2 regions of the Streptomyces sp. NPDC088387 genome follow, and region 2 is predicted to be linked to the other one. Evidence: riboswitches for the same ligand, from Rfam matches in the RefSeq annotation. Region 2 holds a riboswitch; the other holds the start of a gene.
The links. Region 2 has a riboswitch for glycine ahead of gcvP (aminomethyl-transferring glycine dehydrogenase). Riboswitches for the same ligand answer to the same signal wherever they lie in the genome.
Positions count from the first base shown of each region.

Region 1: it holds a riboswitch for glycine, as region 2 does, so the genes downstream of both, gcvT (glycine cleavage system aminomethyltransferase GcvT) here and gcvP (aminomethyl-transferring glycine dehydrogenase) in region 2, are expected to answer to the same signal.

Region 1 is NZ_JBIVNC010000025.1:37,190-46,102, forward strand. Features, by position in the region: gene ACIQAC_RS39360 (aldo/keto reductase) at 1-561, shown strand, start outside; gene ACIQAC_RS39365 (class I SAM-dependent methyltransferase) at 896-1,732, opposite strand; gene ACIQAC_RS39370 (enhanced serine sensitivity protein SseB) at 1,949-2,740, opposite strand; gene ACIQAC_RS39375 (AAA family ATPase) at 2,821-3,489, opposite strand; glycine riboswitch at 3,711-3,822, shown strand; gene gcvT (glycine cleavage system aminomethyltransferase GcvT) at 3,969-5,087, shown strand; gene gcvH (glycine cleavage system protein GcvH) at 5,186-5,563, shown strand; gene glyA (serine hydroxymethyltransferase) at 5,576-6,835, shown strand; gene ACIQAC_RS39395 (L-serine ammonia-lyase) at 6,952-8,319, shown strand; gene ACIQAC_RS39400 (glycoside hydrolase family 25 protein) at 8,413-8,913, shown strand, end outside.
Region 2 is NZ_JBIVNC010000016.1:213,050-221,962, forward strand. Features, by position in the region: gene gcvP (aminomethyl-transferring glycine dehydrogenase) at 1-2,516, opposite strand, end outside; glycine riboswitch at 2,684-2,779, opposite strand; gene ACIQAC_RS33890 (PRC-barrel domain-containing protein) at 2,894-3,265, shown strand; gene ACIQAC_RS33895 (DNA polymerase IV) at 3,275-4,669, opposite strand; gene ACIQAC_RS33900 (MerR family transcriptional regulator) at 4,725-5,369, opposite strand; gene ACIQAC_RS33905 (bifunctional nuclease family protein) at 5,619-6,092, opposite strand; gene ACIQAC_RS33910 (MerR family transcriptional regulator) at 6,184-6,921, opposite strand; gene ACIQAC_RS33915 (FHA domain-containing protein) at 6,959-7,894, opposite strand; gene ACIQAC_RS33920 (DUF881 domain-containing protein) at 7,956-8,825, opposite strand; gene ACIQAC_RS33925 (small basic family protein) at 8,831-8,913, opposite strand, start outside.

The DNA of each region.
Region 1 (8,913 bases), on a different contig from region 2:
ATCCCCCTGGACGAGTCGTGGGGCGCTCTGGCCGAGTTGGTCGGCGATGGCCTGATGAAGCACATCGGGCTGTCGGAGGTCGGTGTCGGGGAACTGCGGCGGGCCCATGCCATCCACCCTGTGTCGTCAGTGCAGAGTGAATTGTCCCTGTGGACCCGTGAAGCCCTGCGGGACATTGTGCCGTGGTGCGCCGCTCACGGTTGCGGCTTCATCGCCTACGCACCCCTCGGCCGTGGCTTCCTGACGGGTACGCACCGGTCGCGCAGCCAGTTCAAGGAAGACGACCGCCGCCTCCGGCTGCCCCGCTTCACCGAAGCGGCCATGCGGGAGGAGCTGCGGGCCCTCGAACCGCTGCGAGCCGTGGCCGCGCGCCACGGAGCCACCCCGGGACAGGCCGCGTTGGCCTGGGTCCTTTCCAAGGGTGAGCACATCGTGCCCATCGCCGGCACCAGACGGCGGACGCACTTGGTCGAGAATGCCGCCGCGGCGGACATCACCCTCACGCCTGCCGAGGTCGAGGCACTGGACGCGATTCCGACGCCGTCCGCGCCACGGTACTGACATTCCGACGAGACCATTCACTCTCTTGTGGAGGACTCATGGAACAGTCCGCACCGGACGCCACAGCACGTCACCACACGAACGCGGCATGTCTCCGACGCCATCGTCGTCTAACCGCCGGCCCCTCGCTCGGCGCCGAGATATCGGGCCTCGACGTGTTCAAGGAACAGATGCCCGAAGAGAGCGGGGAGGTCAAACACACCTTCTCACTCCCGTGCTGCAATACCGGGTCCGCCGGCAGCCAATCACACCGGTGTTCTGGACAACCGCTGGGTCCAACACCATGCCGTCTGGGACTGCTTCCCCCGCGGGCACCACGGCCGACGAGTCTCCCTCACCGGTACCCGCCCCCGGGCATGCCCTCGGCGCCCAGCGCTGATCCGTCTCGCCCGTCCTGCTTGCCCAGCACCGCCGTGTACGACAGCGGGGCCGCGTCGGACGGAGCGCCCGGGTAGTGGAAGTCCTGGACGTCGCACAGGCTCCAGCCGGCGGCCTTCGCGATGCGCTCCAGTTCCTCCGGCCCACAGAACAGGTATGGGAACCAGTGGGTTGCCGTCGTGCCGTAGCGCAGCCGCATCAGCAACGCGCCCGGCAGCCTGCCCCGAGAAAGGTTGCCCTCGACATAGGCGCGGTTCTCCGCGGTGCCGGCCACGGGACGCCTGCCCTCCGCGATGATCAGTGCGTCGTCCGAGGTGACCGCGTGCACCTGCCGAAGGATCTCGGTGCCGCGGGTGACGGAACCGAGCAGCCCGACGTTGTTGCCGAGGAACAGCACGGTCCGGAACAGCGGCTTCCCCCGCAGTCGACGCTCCAGCTCCGTCACGTCCGCGCACAAGGTCTCCTGCACCCCGGCGTCCCGACAGATGCCCAGGGCCAGTTCCGAGGTGTCCATCGCCGTCACCTGCATCGGCTTGCGGGCAAGATACGCACTGTGCCTGCCACTGCCGGCACCCACGTCGAGCACAGGGCCCCGGGCTCTCGCCAGCGCCTCCCGGACCGCAGAGGGCCACTCGTTCTCTCCGCTGAGCCACTGGGCCGAGCCGGACGGCACGATCAGCCCGTCCGAGCGCTCGACGAACGCGGTCACGGGCCGCCGCAGGCGCACCGCGTCCGAGAGCTGCAGTCCGAACGCGTCGCCGATCCGCGGGCCCGGAGAACCATGCGTCGTCACGGGCTCTCCTCTGCACCAGCGCACACAAACCGATGAACCCTCGCCAATATTGCAGGGCTCGGATACAGGGCACATACGCGTCGCGTACGACGGGGGCCGGCAGGCACGGTGTGTGGTCGATCGCCTGTGCCGAACCGCGGGCCGGTGGGAACCGGTCGCGCGGTTCCCCGCGCCCTTTTGCGGGCGCGGTACCGCACCGGGCTTCGCCGGGACCACTCAGAAGTGCCGCTGGTAGAAGGGACGGACCTCCTGTCGCATCCAGTCGATCAAAGGGTCCTGGGCCGCGCCCAGCAGTACCAGGTTGACCGGCCACTGGACCGGCATGCAGCCCAGGGCGCGGCCCAGCGCCTCCAGCGGCTGGGCCCTGAAGTCGCCCTCCCACTGGGAGAGTTCGACACCGACGAACATGACCGGGGCGGCCGTCTCGATGGCGGCGAGGCAGCGGCGGGCCGTCAGGACCACACCCAGCGCCTCGAATTCGGCGGCCGCGGCGGCCAGGAACTCCACCGGGTCGTCCTGCCAGTCGGGTTCGAACAGCCGCACCCGGCCGCCGCCCGCGGGCCCGTCCAGCGGGGTGCGCCCCGCCCGGCACAGCTCGGCGACCGCCGGCGGCGGCAGCGGCATGCCCACCACACCACCGGGGTTGAGCACCAGCCCCGCCATCGGCGGCAGCCCGCGCGCGAACTCCACGGCGGGCGCGATCGTGTACGACATGTGCGGCCCGGCGACCTGGCGCAGCTGCTCCTCGGAGCTGAACACCGGGACGTACGCCTGGCCGTCGATCTCCGTGCTGGGCAGGTCCAGCGGACCGCTGTGCGGGCCGCCGCCGTTGGGCAGCGGCACCCACAGGAAGCTGCGGCCCAGCACCTCGACGACGCGCGGGCCGGCCGACGGTACGCCGAGGGCGGCGGAGAGCACCTCCTCCAGTTCGTTGCCGGGCCAGCCACCGTGCGGGTGGGGGTGCGCCTGCGCCGGAAAGTTCGCGGGAAGGTCCGCCGGGAAGTCCATCTGCCTACCGCCTGCCGAGTACCTCTGCTGTGGCTGAAAAGGCTAACCGGTACGCCCCTTGAGCCGCCTGCGACCTGTGACTAACCGGTGAAGCCGATCCGCCGCAGGGTGTCCGCCGCGTCCCGGTCCAGCAGCACCGCCGAACCGCAGCCGCTCGGCAGGTCGCCCTTCTCCACCCGGCGCAGCAGCCGCGCGGCGACCCCGCGGTGGCGGCGGAACGCGAACCGGGACACACCCCGGCCGCGCTCGCGCTGTCCCTCCAGGGCCTGCTGCGGGGTGACGTCCAGCAGCAGCACGTGCAGCTTGCCGCCGCGCCTGCGGGCCTCGCGGGCCAGCCAGGCGCGCACCCAGGCCTGGGTGCCGCAGTCGTGCACCACCACGCCCTTGCCCCGGCGCAGCGCGCGGCGCAGTCCGACGTAGTGCGCGAGACGGACGAGCGGGCGGTAGACCGCGTACGGCAGGAAGCCCGGCACCAGGCGGTCGAAGCGGTCACGGGTGTCCTGCGAGTCGATCCGGGCGGCCTTGACCGTGCGCCGCATCAGGGTGGACTTGCCGCTGCCCGGCAGACCGGTCACCACGACCAGGTCACGGGGCCCGAAGAGCAGGGCGTGCGGGCTGCGGCCGCCCCGGTCGCGCAGATCGCGGAGGACGGGGGACGGCACCGGGCCGCATGCCTCCCTGGCCTGGGCGGCCGGCTGCTCGGGCAGCGCGAGGCCCGTGGTGGTCGCGTACGCCGTGGTCCTGTTCACCGTGATCGTCCTCCCCTGGGGCGGTTCACGTCGTCCCCTCCCCGTCGAGTGTAAAGAGAAGGTAATCCGCGGTCTCCCGCCTTTCTGTTCGCATCGCGCAACAAGCTCGCTACAGAGCGCTGCCGATGTCCGTTACGTCTACCCCCTCGGCGAAGAGACTCCCCCTGCCGCGCCGAACCGATGCGTGCAATGATGGCCGCGCCAACTGCATACCGGCCGCTTGAATCCGCGCGGGAGAGTCCCCGGCGCCGCAGTCGAACGACCGCGGTACAGGGGCGCCGAAGGAGCAAGTCCCTCCCTTGAATCTCTCAGGCCCCGTACCGCGCGGGCGAGGCACATCTGAAAAGCGGGCCGCTGTCGCAGTGGCCCCACCCAAGGTGCAAGCCGTGATCGTCTCCGGTCAGGGTGAACCTCTCAGGTTCCGATGACAGATGGGGAGGAACGACCTCGCCCTTCCCCACGCCTTGGGAGACCGACCGATGAGCAGTGCCGAACTCCGGCATACCGCCCTCGATGCCCTGCATCGCTCGCTGGGCGCGACCATGACCGACTTCGCCGGCTGGGACATGCCCCTGCGCTACGGCTCCGAGCGCGACGAGCACACCGCCGTACGCACCCGGGCCGGCCTGTTCGACCTCTCGCACATGGGCGAGATCACCGTGACCGGCCCGGACGCCGCCGCCCTGCTGAACTTCGCCCTCGTCGGCAACATCGCCGCCGTCGGTGTCGGCCGCGCCCGCTACACCATGATCTGCCAGGCCGACGGCGGCATCCTCGACGACCTGATCGTCTACCGGCTCGCCGCGACCGAGTTCATGGTCGTCGCCAACGCCTCCAACGCCCAGGTCGTCCTGGACGCCCTCACCGAGCGGGCCGCCGGCTTCGACGCCCAGGTCCGCGACGACCGCGACGCCTACGCGCTGATCGCGGTCCAGGGCCCGGAGTCCCCGGACATCCTGAAGTCGGTCACCGACGCCGACCTCGACGGGCTCAAGTACTACGCCGGGCTGCCCGGCACCGTCGCCGGCGTCCCCGCCCTGATCGCCCGCACCGGCTACACCGGCGAGGACGGCTTCGAGCTGTTCGTGAAGCCCGAGCACGCCGTCACCGTGTGGCAGGCGCTCACCGAGGCCGGCGCCGGCGCCGGGCTCGTCCCCTGCGGGCTGTCCTGCCGCGACACCCTGCGCCTGGAGGCGGGCATGCCGCTGTACGGGCACGAGCTGACCGCCGCCCTCACCCCCTTCGACGCCGGGCTCGGCCGGGTCGTGAAGTTCGACAAGGACGGCGACTTCGTGGGGCGCGAGGCGCTCACCGCGGCCGCCGCGAAGGCCGAGTCGAACCCGCCGCGCGTCCTGGTCGGCCTGATCGCCGAGGGCCGCCGCGTCCCGCGCGCCGGGTACAAGGTGACCGCCGCCGGCACCGAGATCGGCGAGGTCACCTCCGGCGCCCCCTCCCCCACCCTGGGAAAGCCGGTCGCCATCGCGTACGTCGACGCCGCGCACGCGACGCCGGGCACCTCCGGGATCGCGGTCGACATCCGCGGCAGCCAGGAGCCGTACGAGGTCGTGGCGCTGCCGTTCTACAAGCGGCAGAAGTAGAGACTGGGCTGTGACGTCGGGCACATCTGCCCAGGTCACGACCGTCTTCCGCAGTCCCCCTTTCACCAGCACTCCCCGCGTACAGGAGAATTCAGGCCATGAGCAACCCCCAGCAGCTGCGCTACAGCAAGGAGCACGAGTGGCTGTCGGCCGCCGAGGAGGGCGTCTCGACGGTCGGCATCACGGAGCACGCGGCCAACGCGCTCGGCGATGTCGTCTTCGTCGACCTCCCGGCCGTCGGTGACACCGTGACCGCGGGCGAGACCTGCGGCGAACTGGAGTCGACCAAGTCGGTCAGCGATCTGTACTCCCCGGTCTCCGGCGAGATCACCGAGGTCAACGAGGACGTGGTCAACGACCCGTCGCTGGTGAACTCCGCCCCCTTCGAGGGTGGCTGGCTGTTCAAGGTACGCGTCGGTGACGAGCCGGCCGACCTGCTCTCCGCCGACGAGTACACCGCCTTTTCCGCCGGCTGAGGAGCCCTCCAGATGTCCGACTTCAACGCCCCCCTGCACGACCTCGACCCCGAGGTCGCCGCCGCGGTCGACGCCGAGCTGCGCCGCCAGCAGTCCACGCTGGAGATGATCGCCTCCGAGAACTTCGCGCCGGTCGCGGTCATGGAGGCCCAGGGCTCGGTCCTGACCAACAAGTACGCCGAGGGCTACCCCGGCCGCCGCTACTACGGCGGCTGCGAGTACGTCGACGTCACCGAGCAGCTCGCCATCGACCGGGTCAAGGAGCTGTTCGGCGCCGAGTACGCCAACGTCCAGCCGCACTCGGGCGCCTCCGCCAACCAGGCCGCGCTCTTCGCCGTCGCCCAGCCCGGGGACACCATCCTCGGCCTGGACCTGGCCCACGGCGGCCACCTCACCCACGGCATGCGCCTCAACTTCTCCGGCAAGCAGTTCAACGTGGTCGCCTACCACGTCGACAACGCCGGACTGGTCGACATGGCCGAGGTCGAGCGGCTCGCCAAGGAACACCGGCCCAAGGTGATCATCGCCGGCTGGTCGGCGTACCCGCGGCAGCTGGACTTCGCCGAGTTCCGCCGGATCGCCGACGAGGTCGAGGCACTGCTCTGGGTCGACATGGCGCACTTCGCCGGGCTGGTCGCGGCGGGGCTGCACCCGAACCCCGTACCCTTCGCGGACGTCGTCACCTCCACCACGCACAAGACGCTCGGCGGTCCGCGCGGCGGCATCATCCTGTCCCGTGACAAGACCTTCGCGAAGAAGCTGAACTCCGCCGTCTTCCCCGGCTTCCAGGGCGGCCCCCTGGAGCATGTGATCGCGGCCAAGGCGGTCTCCTTCAAGGTCGCCGCGTCCGAGGAGTTCAGGGAGCGCCAGCAGCGCACCATCGACGGCGCCCGCATCCTCGCCGAGCGGCTCACCGCGCCGGACGCCCGCGAGGCCGGGGTGAACGTGGCCAGCGGCGGCACCGACGTCCACCTCGTCCTCGTCGACCTGCGCGAGTCCGAGCTGGACGGCCAGCAGGCCGAGGACCGCCTCCACCAGGTCGGCATCACCGTCAACCGCAACGCCGTCCCGAACGACCCGCGCCCGCCGATGGTCACCTCCGGCCTGCGCATCGGCACGCCGGCGCTCGCCACCCGCGGCTTCACCGCCGAGGACTTCGCCGAGGTCGCCGACGTGATCGCGCAGGCCCTCAAGCCCGCCTTCGACGCCGATGCCCTGAAGGCCAGGATCACGGCCCTGGCCGACAAGCACCCCCTCTACCCCGGTCTGTAACCCCGGACCCGGGTTTCCCGGGGCACCGCGCACACTGGAAGACACACCCCTTTTTCCGAGAGCGCGGTGCCCCACCGCCCGTACCCCCTCGCACCACCCCGCACTGAGGAGTTCCCGTGGCCATCTCGGTCTTCGACCTGTTCTCGATCGGCATCGGCCCGTCCAGCTCCCACACCGTCGGCCCGATGCGCGCCGCCGGACTCTTCGTCCGCCGACTGCGCAACGAGGGCCTGCTGGAGTCGGTCGCGGCCGTCCGCAGCGAGCTGTACGGCTCCCTCGGCGCCACCGGCCACGGCCACGGCACCCCCAAGGCGGTGCTGCTCGGCCTGGCCGGGGACTCACCGCGCTCGGTGGACGTCGAGACGGCGGACGACCGGGTGGCGTCGATCAAGGACTCGGGCCGGATCCGGCTCCTCGACGAGCACGAGATCCCGTTCGACTTCGACGCCGACATGATCCTGCACCGCCGCAAGACACTGCCCTACCACGCCAACGGCATGACCCTGTGGGCGTACGACGCCTCCGGCGCCGAGCTGCTGACCAAGACGTACTACTCGGTCGGCGGCGGATTCGTCGTCGACGAGGACGCGGTCGGCGCCGACCGGATCAAACTCGACGACACGGCCCTCAAATACCCCTTCCGCACCGGCGACGAGCTGCTCCGCCTCACCCAGGAGACGGGCCTGTCGATCTCCGCCCTGATGCTGGAGAACGAGCGCGCCTGGCGCACCGAGGACGAGATCCGCGCGGGCCTGCTGGAGATCTGGCGGGTCATGCAGGGCTGCGTCGCGCGCGGCATGGCCCGCGAGGGCATCCTGCCGGGCGGCCTCAAGGTCCGCCGCCGGGCGGCGAACACGGCCCGCAAGCTGCGCTCCGAGGGCGACCCGAAGGCCCTCGCGATGGAGTGGATCACCCTCTACGCGATGGCCGTGAACGAGGAGAACGCGGCCGGCGGCCGGGTCGTGACCGCCCCCACGAACGGCGCCGCGGGCATCATCCCGGCGGTCCTGCACTACTACGTCAACTTCGTGCCCGGCGCCGACGAGGACGACGTGGTGCGGTTCCTGCTCGCGGCCGGCGCGATCGGCATGCTGTTCAAGGAGAACGCCTCCATCTCGGGCGCCGAGGTCGGCTGCCAGGGCGAGGTCGGCTCGGCCTGCTCGATGGCCGCGGGCGCGCTGGCCGAGGTGCTGGGCGGCAGCCCGGAGCAGGTGGAGAACGCCGCGGAGATCGGCATGGAGCACAACCTCGGCCTCACCTGCGACCCGGTCGGCGGCCTCGTCCAGATCCCCTGCATCGAACGGAACGGCATGGCCGCGGTCAAGGCCGTCACGGCGGCCCGGATGGCGATGCGCGGCGACGGCAGCCACAAGGTGTCTCTCGACAAGGTCATCAAGACCATGAAGGAGACCGGCGCCGACATGTCGGTCAAGTACAAGGAGACAGCCCGGGGCGGGCTGGCAGTGAACATCATCGAATGCTGACGGGCGGCCCGAGTCAGCACGGGGATTGCGGGGCATAAGCACCCCCAGTCCCGTCAACTCCCCCTCCCCCCATGGACACTCAGGGAGTCCCCCGTGCTGCACGGCATCGACGTCAGTTCGTACCAGACGTCCTCCTACGACACCGACGGCCTCTCGTTCGTCTTCGTCAAGGCGACGGAGGGCCGCTCCTACGTCAACCCGAAACTCAGCGCGCAGACGAAGCGGGGCCGCGACGCGGGCCTGGTCGTCGGCTTCTACCACTTCCTGTGGCCGGGCAACCTCACGGCCCAGGCCGAGTACTTCGTCAGCAAGGCCCCCGACCGCCCCGGCGACATCCTCGCCGTCGACTGGGAAACCACGGGCAGCGGCACCCATGCCTCCAACGCGGAGAAGGACACCTTCATCAAGAAGGTGAAGTCCCTGAGGCCGGACAACCGGGTCATTCTCTACTGCAACAGGAACTTTTGGCTCAACATCGACACCACGTCCTACGCGGGCGACGGTCTGTGGATCGCCGACTACGTCGGTGCGGGCAAGCCCCGGATCCAGGCCGCGTGGCGCTTCCACCAGTACACCGACAACCCCCTCGACAAG
Region 2 (8,913 bases):
CGCTTGGCGACGTCGTCGACGGTGACGCCGGTCGCCTTGGTGAGCGGCCGCAGATCGATGATGCACTCGTGCGCGACCAGTCCGCCGGGGCCGGTGTAGAGCACCGGGTAGTGCGGTTCGAGCCGCTTGGCGATGTAGTTGGCGGACAGCACGGCCACCTGCGTGGCCCGCTTGAGCCCCTCGCCGCCCATCAGCCGGACGTACGCCCACGAGATCGGCAGAATGCCCGCCGAACCCCACGGGGCGGCCGAGATGGGGCCGACACCGGTCTCGGGACCGGCAGCGGGCTGGAGCGGGTGGTTGGGCAGGTAGGGCGCGAGGTGCGACCGTACGCCCACCGGACCGACGCCCGGACCGCCGCCGCCGTGCGGGATGCAGAACGTCTTGTGCAGGTTGAGGTGCGAGACGTCACCGCCGAAGTGGCCCGGCTTGGCGAGCCCCACCAGGGCGTTGAGGTTGGCTCCGTCGACGTAGACCTGACCGCCGGCCTCGTGTACCTGCGCGCAGATGTCGGCGACGTGCTCCTCGAACACACCGTGTGTCGACGGATACGTGATCATCAGCACGGACAGCTGGTCCCGGTGCTGCTCGATCTTCGCCCGCAGATCCTCGACGTCGATCTCGCCGTCGTCGGAGGTCTTCACGACGACGACCTTCATACCGGCCATCACGGCGCTCGCGGCGTTGGTGCCGTGCGCGGACGACGGAATCAGACACACGGTCCGCTGCTCGTCACCGTTGGCCCGGTGGTAGCCGCGTACGGCCAGCAGCCCGGCCAGCTCGCCCTGCGAACCGGCGTTCGGCTGGAGCGAGACGTTGTCGTAGCCGGTGACCTCGGCGAGACGTTCCTCCAGCTCACGGATGAGCGTGAGGTAGCCCTCCGCCTGCTCGGCGGGCGCGAAGGGGTGCAGCTGCCCGAACTCCGGCCAGGTGACCGGCTCCATCTCGGTCGTCGCGTTGAGCTTCATCGTGCAGGAGCCGAGCGGGATCATGCCGCGGTCCAGCGCGTAGTCCCGGTCGGCGAGCCTGCGCAGGTAACGCAGCATCGCGGTCTCGGAGCGGTGCTGGTGGAAGACCGGGTGGGTGAGGTACTCGTCGTCGCGCAGCAGCCCGGCCGGCACGGCGTCCCCGGTGTCCGCGTCGAGCGCCTCGATGTCGGCGTCGGCATTGACACCGAACGCGGCCCATACGGCGGCCAGTTGGGCCCGGTTTGTGGTCTCGTCGCAGGCGAGCGAGAGGTGGTCGGCGTCGACGAGCCGGAGGTTGACCCCGTTCTCGCGGGCGGCGGCGACGATCTCACCGGCCCGTCCGGGCACCCGCGCGGTGACGGTGTCGAAGTAGGAGCCGTGCACGATCTCGACTCCGCCCGCGGCCAGCCCGGCGGCGAGGATCGTGGCGTAGCGGTGGGTGCGGCGGGCGATGCCGCGCAGCCCGTCGGGGCCGTGGTAGACGGCGTACATACCGGCCATCACGGCGAGCAGCACCTGCGCGGTGCAGATGTTGCTGGTCGCCTTCTCGCGGCGGATGTGCTGCTCACGCGTCTGAAGCGCGAGCCGGTAGGCACGGTTCCCGTCGGCGTCGACGGAGACGCCCACGAGCCGGCCCGGCAGGCTGCGCGCGAACTTCTCGTGCACCGCCATGTATCCGGCGTGCGGCCCGCCGAAGCCCATCGGCACACCGAACCGCTGGGTCGTACCGATCGCGATGTCGGCCCCCAGCTCGCCGGGCGACCTCAGCAGCGTCAGCGCCAGCAGATCGGCGGCGACGGTGACCAGCGCGCCCAGCTCGTGCGCCTGGTCCACAACGGGCTTGATGTCGCGTACGGCTCCGGAGGCGCCCGGGTACTGGATCAGCACGCCGTTGATCTCACGTCCGGCGACCTCGGCGGGGATGCCGTCGCCCAGGTCGGCGACGACGACCTCGACACCGGTCGGCTCGGCACGGGTCCGGATCACGGCCACGGTCTGCGGCAGCGCGTCCGCGTCGACCAGGTAGAGGCCCTTCTTGTTCTTGCCCATCCGCCGCGACAGCGCCATGGCCTCGGCGGCCGCCGTGCCCTCGTCGAGCAGCGAGGCGCCGGAGGTCGGCAGGCCGGTCAGGTCGGCGACCATGGTCTGGAAGTTCAGCAGCGCCTCCAGGCGCCCCTGCGAGATCTCCGGCTGGTAGGGCGTGTACGCCGTGTACCAGGCCGGGTTCTCCATGACGTTCCGCAGGATCACGGGCGGGGTGAAGGTCCCGTAGTACCCGAGCCCGATCATCGAGCCGAGGACGTGGTTCCGGTCGGCCAGCGACCGCAGCTCGGCCAGCACCTCGGCCTCGGTGCGCGCACCCGGCAGGTCGAGCGCGTCGGCGTTCTTGATCACATCCGGGACCGCCGTGGCCGTCAGCTCGTCGAGGGAGCCGTAGCCGACCTGCGCGAGCATCTTGGCCCGCGCCTCCTGGTCGGGCCCGATGTGGCGCTGCTCGAAGGGGATGCCCGCTTCGAGCTCGGTGAGCGGAATGCGATGGGCGGTCATTGCGGAGGCCTCCTGGTCTGACGCGACCTGCGAGGGGCACCACGGCGCGGTGTCCCGAGGCCTCCCCCTCTGTCATCTCGACCTGAGAGCTTCACCGGACCGGGGTCCGGCTTTCACCGTCGGTGAGAGTGGGTGCCGCGGGCACCCGCTCTGCTTTCCAGAGTGACCTCGTCCGTGCGGTACGTGGGCCTGAGAGATTCCGGGGAGGATTTGCTCCTTCGGCGCCTCCGGTGGTCTCCGGAGGACTCTCCCGCACGGGGTCAGCAGCCGTTTGCCAGGGTACCAGCGCCTCTCGGCCAAGGGCCTTCGAGTGGCCACCTTCCCCAATGTGCTCTTTCGTAGTGCTTACGGATGAGTTGCGACCACGTGGAGGGACCGTGCAGACCGAAATCGATCCGCGCAACCTGATCGGCCGCAAGGCGTTCGACCGCAACGGCACCAAGATCGGCACGATCGACGAGGTCTACCTCGACGACGCGACCGGTGTGCCGGAGTGGGCCGCGATACGGACCGGCCTGTTCAGCAGAGACGCCTTTGTGCCCCTGGAGCCCAGCGAGTTGATCGAGGGCACCCTGCACGTCCCCTTCGACCGCTCCCTGATCAAGGACGCTCCCGACTTCGGCGTCGGCCGCCATCTCTCCCCCGAGCAGGAACTCCAGCTCTACCACCACTACGGCCTCGACGTCGCCGCCCCGCCCCCGCTGCCGGACCACGACTTCGGCCGCCTGGCGGGCCAGGACGACAACTGAGCGCGGAACTCAGCCCGCCGGAGTCCGGTGCCCGGCCCCGTCGCCCAGGGTCTCCTCGTCACCGGGTCTTCGCTCCACCAACGGCAGTGGTTCCACCGGCTCCAGATCCGGGTCGTCGGTCCGGAACGTCCGCACCCGCCCCGGCAGCTCCGACTGCGGTGTCTCGAACCGGACGGTGACCCGGCCGACCCCGCTGCCCTGCACCCACCCGTGCCCGTGCTCGGTGTGCCGCACATCGATCCCCGCCGCCCAGCGCCGCTCCACGGGCTGCTCGGGCTCCGGATGCTCCCCCTCGTCGCCCGGCTCCTCCTCGGCGGCGATCGCCACCTCGCCCGCCGCCTGCGCGAAGAGGTCCTCCTGAGTGAAGTCGGCCAGTCCGCTCACCCCCACCCCGAGCAGCCGCACCCCGCCCGTGGTGTCCACGGAGTCCAGCAGCCGGGCGGCGGCCTCCCGCACCACCCCGGGATCGTCCGTGGGCCCCCGCAGCGTCTCGGACCGGGTCAGCGTCGAGAAGTCGTACCGCCGCACCTTCAAAACGATCGTGCGACCCGACAGCCCGGCCCCGCGCAGCCGCCGCACACACCGGTCGGCCAGCCGCTGCACCTCCAGCTCCACCCGGATCCGGTCGTGGATGTCCACGTCGTAGGTGTCCTCGACGGACACCGACTTCGTCTCCCGCTCGGCGACCACGGGCCGGTCGTCGTGGGCGAGCGCCATCGCGTACAGCGCGTGCCCGTGGGCCTTGCCCAGCAGCCTTACCAGCTCGTCCTCGCCGGCCTCCGCGATCTCGTCGACCGTGATGATCCCGGCCCGTCGCAGATGGTCGCCCGTCGCCGGGCCCACGCCGGGCAGGGTGCGCACCGGCATCGGGCCGAGCAGCGCCCGCTCGGTGCCGGGCTCGATCTGCACCAGACCGTCGGGCTTGGCCTGCTCGGAGGCGATCTTCGCGAGCATCTTCGACGCGGCGAGCCCCACCGAACCGGTGAGCCCCGTCACCGCCCGTATGTCCGCCCGCAGTCTGATGCCCGCCAGCCGGGCCGAGTCGGCGTCCCAGGCCGCTCCCCCGGCCTCCAGGTCCACAAACGCCTCGTCCAGGCTCAACGGCTCCACCAGCGGCGACAGCGCCCGCAGCAACGCCATCACCTGCTCGCTGATCGAGCGGTACAGACCGAAGCGCGGGACCAGATACGCGGCATTCGGTGCCAGCCGGCGGGCCTGCGCCATCGGCATCGCCGAGTGCACCCCGAACACCCGGGCCTCGTAGGAGCACGTCGACACCACTCCGCGCGGGCCCAGTCCGCCCACGATCACGGGCTTCCCGCGCAGGCTCGGCTTGGACGCCTGCTCCACCGAGGCGAAGAAGGCATCCATGTCGAGGTGCAGGATCGTGGGCGTGGTTCGCACATCTCCGATGCTGCCCTACGCCACTGACAATGCCCCCGCCGCCACGAGGCGGGGCTCAGACCGCCCGGTTGCGCCGCCGCGCCAGCTCGTCCGCCGGATTGTGCCCGACGAGCGTCTCCCCGGTGTCGACCCGCTCGCCGTGCAGCTGGGACAGGGCGTTCTCCACATCCCGCCACACCACGCCGACGGCGATCCCGAAGACCCCCTGCCCGCCCTGGAGCAGCGCGTGCACCTCGTCCGGCGAGGTGCACTCGTAGACCGTGGCGCCGTCGCTCATCAGCGTCATGCGCTCCAGATCACGGAAACCCTGCTCGCGCAGGTGCAGGACCGTGGTGCGGATGTTCTGGAGCGACACGCCGGCGTCCAGGAAACGCTTGACGATCTTCAGGACGACGACGTCCCGGAAGCTGTACAGCCGCTGCGTCCCCGACCCGTGAGCGGGCCGCACGCTCGGCTCGACCAGCCCGGTGCGCGCCCAGTAGTCCAGTTGCCGGTAGGTGATACCGGCGGCCGCGCAGGCCGTGGGGCCGCGATAGCCGATCTCCTCGGACGTCATGGACGTCGCCCCTCCACTGCTGGGCACGGCCGCCGGTCGCTGCGGAGCGTGATCGGTCGTGCTGCCATGAAGCGGGTACGGACCGCTCTCCCCGAGACTGCGCCCGGGGGCACCCCCAGCCGTACCGTCGCCGCTGCTTCTCACGCCGACCTCCGTCCTTGACCTGCCTTCTCGACGGTAGGCAGTCACCGAGGGTGCGTCAACGATCGCCACACTCGGCACGCCGAGTGATAATCACCCTGAGAGTGGTTTCCCGTGCCCCACCGCGGGGAAAGGCTAGCCGAATGCGCTGGCGGGGCGTCGCAGGACGCTCTCACTCGCCGCTGGCAATTGCCGGGGCGTGAAGCAGCACGGGCCCGGCGCACACATCGTGTCCGCCGGGCCGTTCGCGCCTCACTGGCTGCTGGTACCGAAGTCCTCGGGCGAGATCTGGTCGAGGAACTCGCGGAACTTCTCCACCTCGTCCTCCTGCTCGTCCGGGATCGCGATGCCCGCGTCGTCGAGCACACCGTCACTGCCGTAGATCGGCGTTCCGGTGCGCAGGGCCAGCGCTATGGCATCCGACGGGCGGGCGCTCACCTCGACCCCGCTGGCGAACACCAGCTCGGCGTAGAAGACGCCCTCACGCAGATCCGTGATGCGCACTTCGGTGAGCTCCTGGCCGACGGCCTCCAGCACGTCCTTGAACAGGTCGTGGGTCAGCGGTCGTGCGGGTGCCATGCCCTGCTGGGCGAAGGCGATCGCCGTCGCCTCCCCCGGTCCGATCCAGATGGGGAGGTAGCGGTCGCCTCCCACTTCGCGCAGGAGCACGATCGGTTGGTTGGAGGGCATTTCGACCCGGACACCTACGACATCGAGCTCGTTCACACAGCAACCCTAGGCCGTGCCCGGGATGTTTGGGTAGTCGGGACGGGTACGGGTCCCGATCCGGCCACGCCCAGGCAGAACGCGTGGCCCCTCAGGGCAGCCGGACTCCGAGGGCGGACTGCACCAGCGCCGCGTGCAGCTTCACGGCGAGGCCCGCGAGTTCCTTCGTACGTGCCTCGGCGTGCGCCCTGGTCTGCGGATTGCGGTGGCGTCTGAGCGGGGCCACCACCTGGTCCACGAGCCCGGCCTCACGGTCGGCGGCGGCCTTCACCGCCCGTAGATGGCGTGGCTCGATGCCGAACCGGCCCAGCTCGATCACCAGCTCGGCCACGGTGGCCGCCTCCGCGTCGTACACACCCTCGTCGACCGGGGCGATCAGCCCGTACGACTCCCACTCGGCGAGCTGCTGTTCATCGATCCCGGCGGCGGCCAGCAGCTCCGCCCTGCCGATCCGCACCGCCGTGGGCGCGTCGGACGGCTCCGCGTCGCCTTCGCCGTCACGCGGACGGCCCAGCACCGGCAGCCGTGTGTCCTCGCCCCGCTCGATCGCCGCGAGATGCTCACGGATCACCTTGAGCGGCAGATAGTGGTCCCGCTGCATCCGCAGCACATGACCGAGCCGCTCGACATCGCCGGCGCTGAACTTGCGATACCCCGAAGGAGTCCGCTGGGGCTCGATCAGCCCCTCGGACTCCAGGAAACGGATCTTGGAGATGGTGACCTCGGGGAATTCCTCGCGCAGCACGTTCAGCACCGTGCCGATGCTCATCAGGCCACGGTCCGTGGCGGCGGTGCCGTGGCCGGTACCGCCGCTCGGTGAATGCAGCATGGACCTTCCCTGGGTCCTCCGGACAGGTCCGGTGACGTCAGATGCCCTGCCGGCTCGCATAGAAGACCAGCCGGTACTTACCGATCTGCACCTCGTCGCCGTTGGACAGAGCGACCTGGTCGATCCGCTCCCGGTTGACGTACGTGCCGTTCAGACTGCCCACGTCGGCCACCGTGAACGAACCGTCGGGGCCACGCCGGAACTCCACGTGGCGGCGCGAGACCGTCACGTCGTCCAGGAAGATGTCGCTCTGCGGGTGACGGCCGGCCGTGGTCAGGTCGCTGTCCAGCAGGAAGCGGCTGCCGGAGTTCGGCCCACGGCGCACCACCAGGAGCGCGGAGCCCAGCGGCAGCGCGTCGACGGCTGCCTGCGCCTCCGGCGAGAGGGTGGGCATCTGGGTCTGACCGGTGACCTCGGCGTCGTAGGCCTCGAGACCGCTGATCGAGATCGTGGACGTCGTCTCCGACGGCCGCTCGGGCACGGCTCCGGGGCGCAGCGGGGCGCCACAGTTGGAACAGAAGCGGCTGTTCTCCGCGTTGCGGTTACCGCACCTCGTACAGACCAGGGCCGACATGGACGGATCCTCCTGCCGCGGCTGCCCCGCCGGGGCATTGGACGCGTACGGGCCGGCGGAAAACTCTCCACCCGTACTTGAGGGTGACGGTTGCCCGAAACCTATGCCGCCTGCCTGGGCAGGGTCAACCGACGGCGCGCCCTGACCACCCACCTGGTCCCGGTACAGGGGCCGCTGGCCTTCCGCGTCGGGCTGCGCGCGATGACGTGCCGTCGCGTTCTCGCCGCCCTCTCGCGCGCTCTTGCCGAACAACTTCGCAAACAACTTCACGGGCGATTCCCCTTGACCGAAACAGACCCGCCCGTGGGGCAGGACGAACCCTGATTGCACACTCTGGCTGACCCGGACACCCTCACAACGTCCGTATCCACCCGACAGTTTCCACCACGCACCACCCATTCGGTGCGCCGACCCCCCGCAACCTCATGCCCTCGTCGGACGTCCCCCATGCACCCTCGGTTCACTGCGACGACGACCGAGCGTAGTCAGGCTGCTTCGCGGGCCGCAAGGCATCCACAATGATCTTGTCCGACCGCTCGACGGTCACGGTGGCCTGCTCCTTCTCAAGCGTCTGCACCACGCCTCCTGGGATGTTGAGCGCCGGTTCGAGGTCCTGCGGCTTGCCGATGACCTTGAAACGATACGGCGCGTTGATCTTGTTCCCGTCGACGCCGACTCCGTTGCCCGAATCCGTCAGATAGGTGCCCGCGACCACCCGCACGCCGTTCACCTGGATCGCCTCGGCGCCCGCCGCGCGCAGTTCCTGGATCGCGTCGAGCAGCATGTCCGCCTCGACCGTTCCCTTCGAGTCGTCGATCGTCATCGTGATGCCGGGCCCCTGGGCCGCCACCGTGCCCGCCAGGATGCCGAGTTGCCGCTCCTTCTCGACCGTCTGCTTGCGGGCCTCCGCCGCCTGGTTCGAGCTGTTGCGCAACTCGTCCCGCTGCTTCTCCAGGCCCTGCTTCTCGTCCTCAAGACGCTCAGTACGGTCGTCCAGTTCATCGAGGATGCGTACGAGATCCTCCTGCCGCGCGCCACGCAGGGCGCTGTCGCCGTCACTGTGCGACGCGACCTGCACGGCGAGGCCGAAACCGAGCCCGAACAGCAGCAGGGCGACGATGAGTTGGGCACGGGTCACGCGCGGCGGCCACAGGCCCTGCGCCAGCCGCTGCCGGCCGGTCAGCGACCGTTCGGCGGGCTCGGCCCGGCCGGCCGCGGTCTCCGGCCCGGCGCCGCCCGGCGCGGCCACGGCCGGCTCCGGTGCCGCGGGCACCTCTTCGGGCAGCTCTTTGCGCAGCGGGTTCTCTGGGGTCTCGTCCTGGTTGCTCATCGGCCTCACGCCCGGAAAACGTGCCGGCGGATCGCGGCCGCGTTGGAGAAGATGCGGATACCGAGCACGACCACCACACCGGTGGACA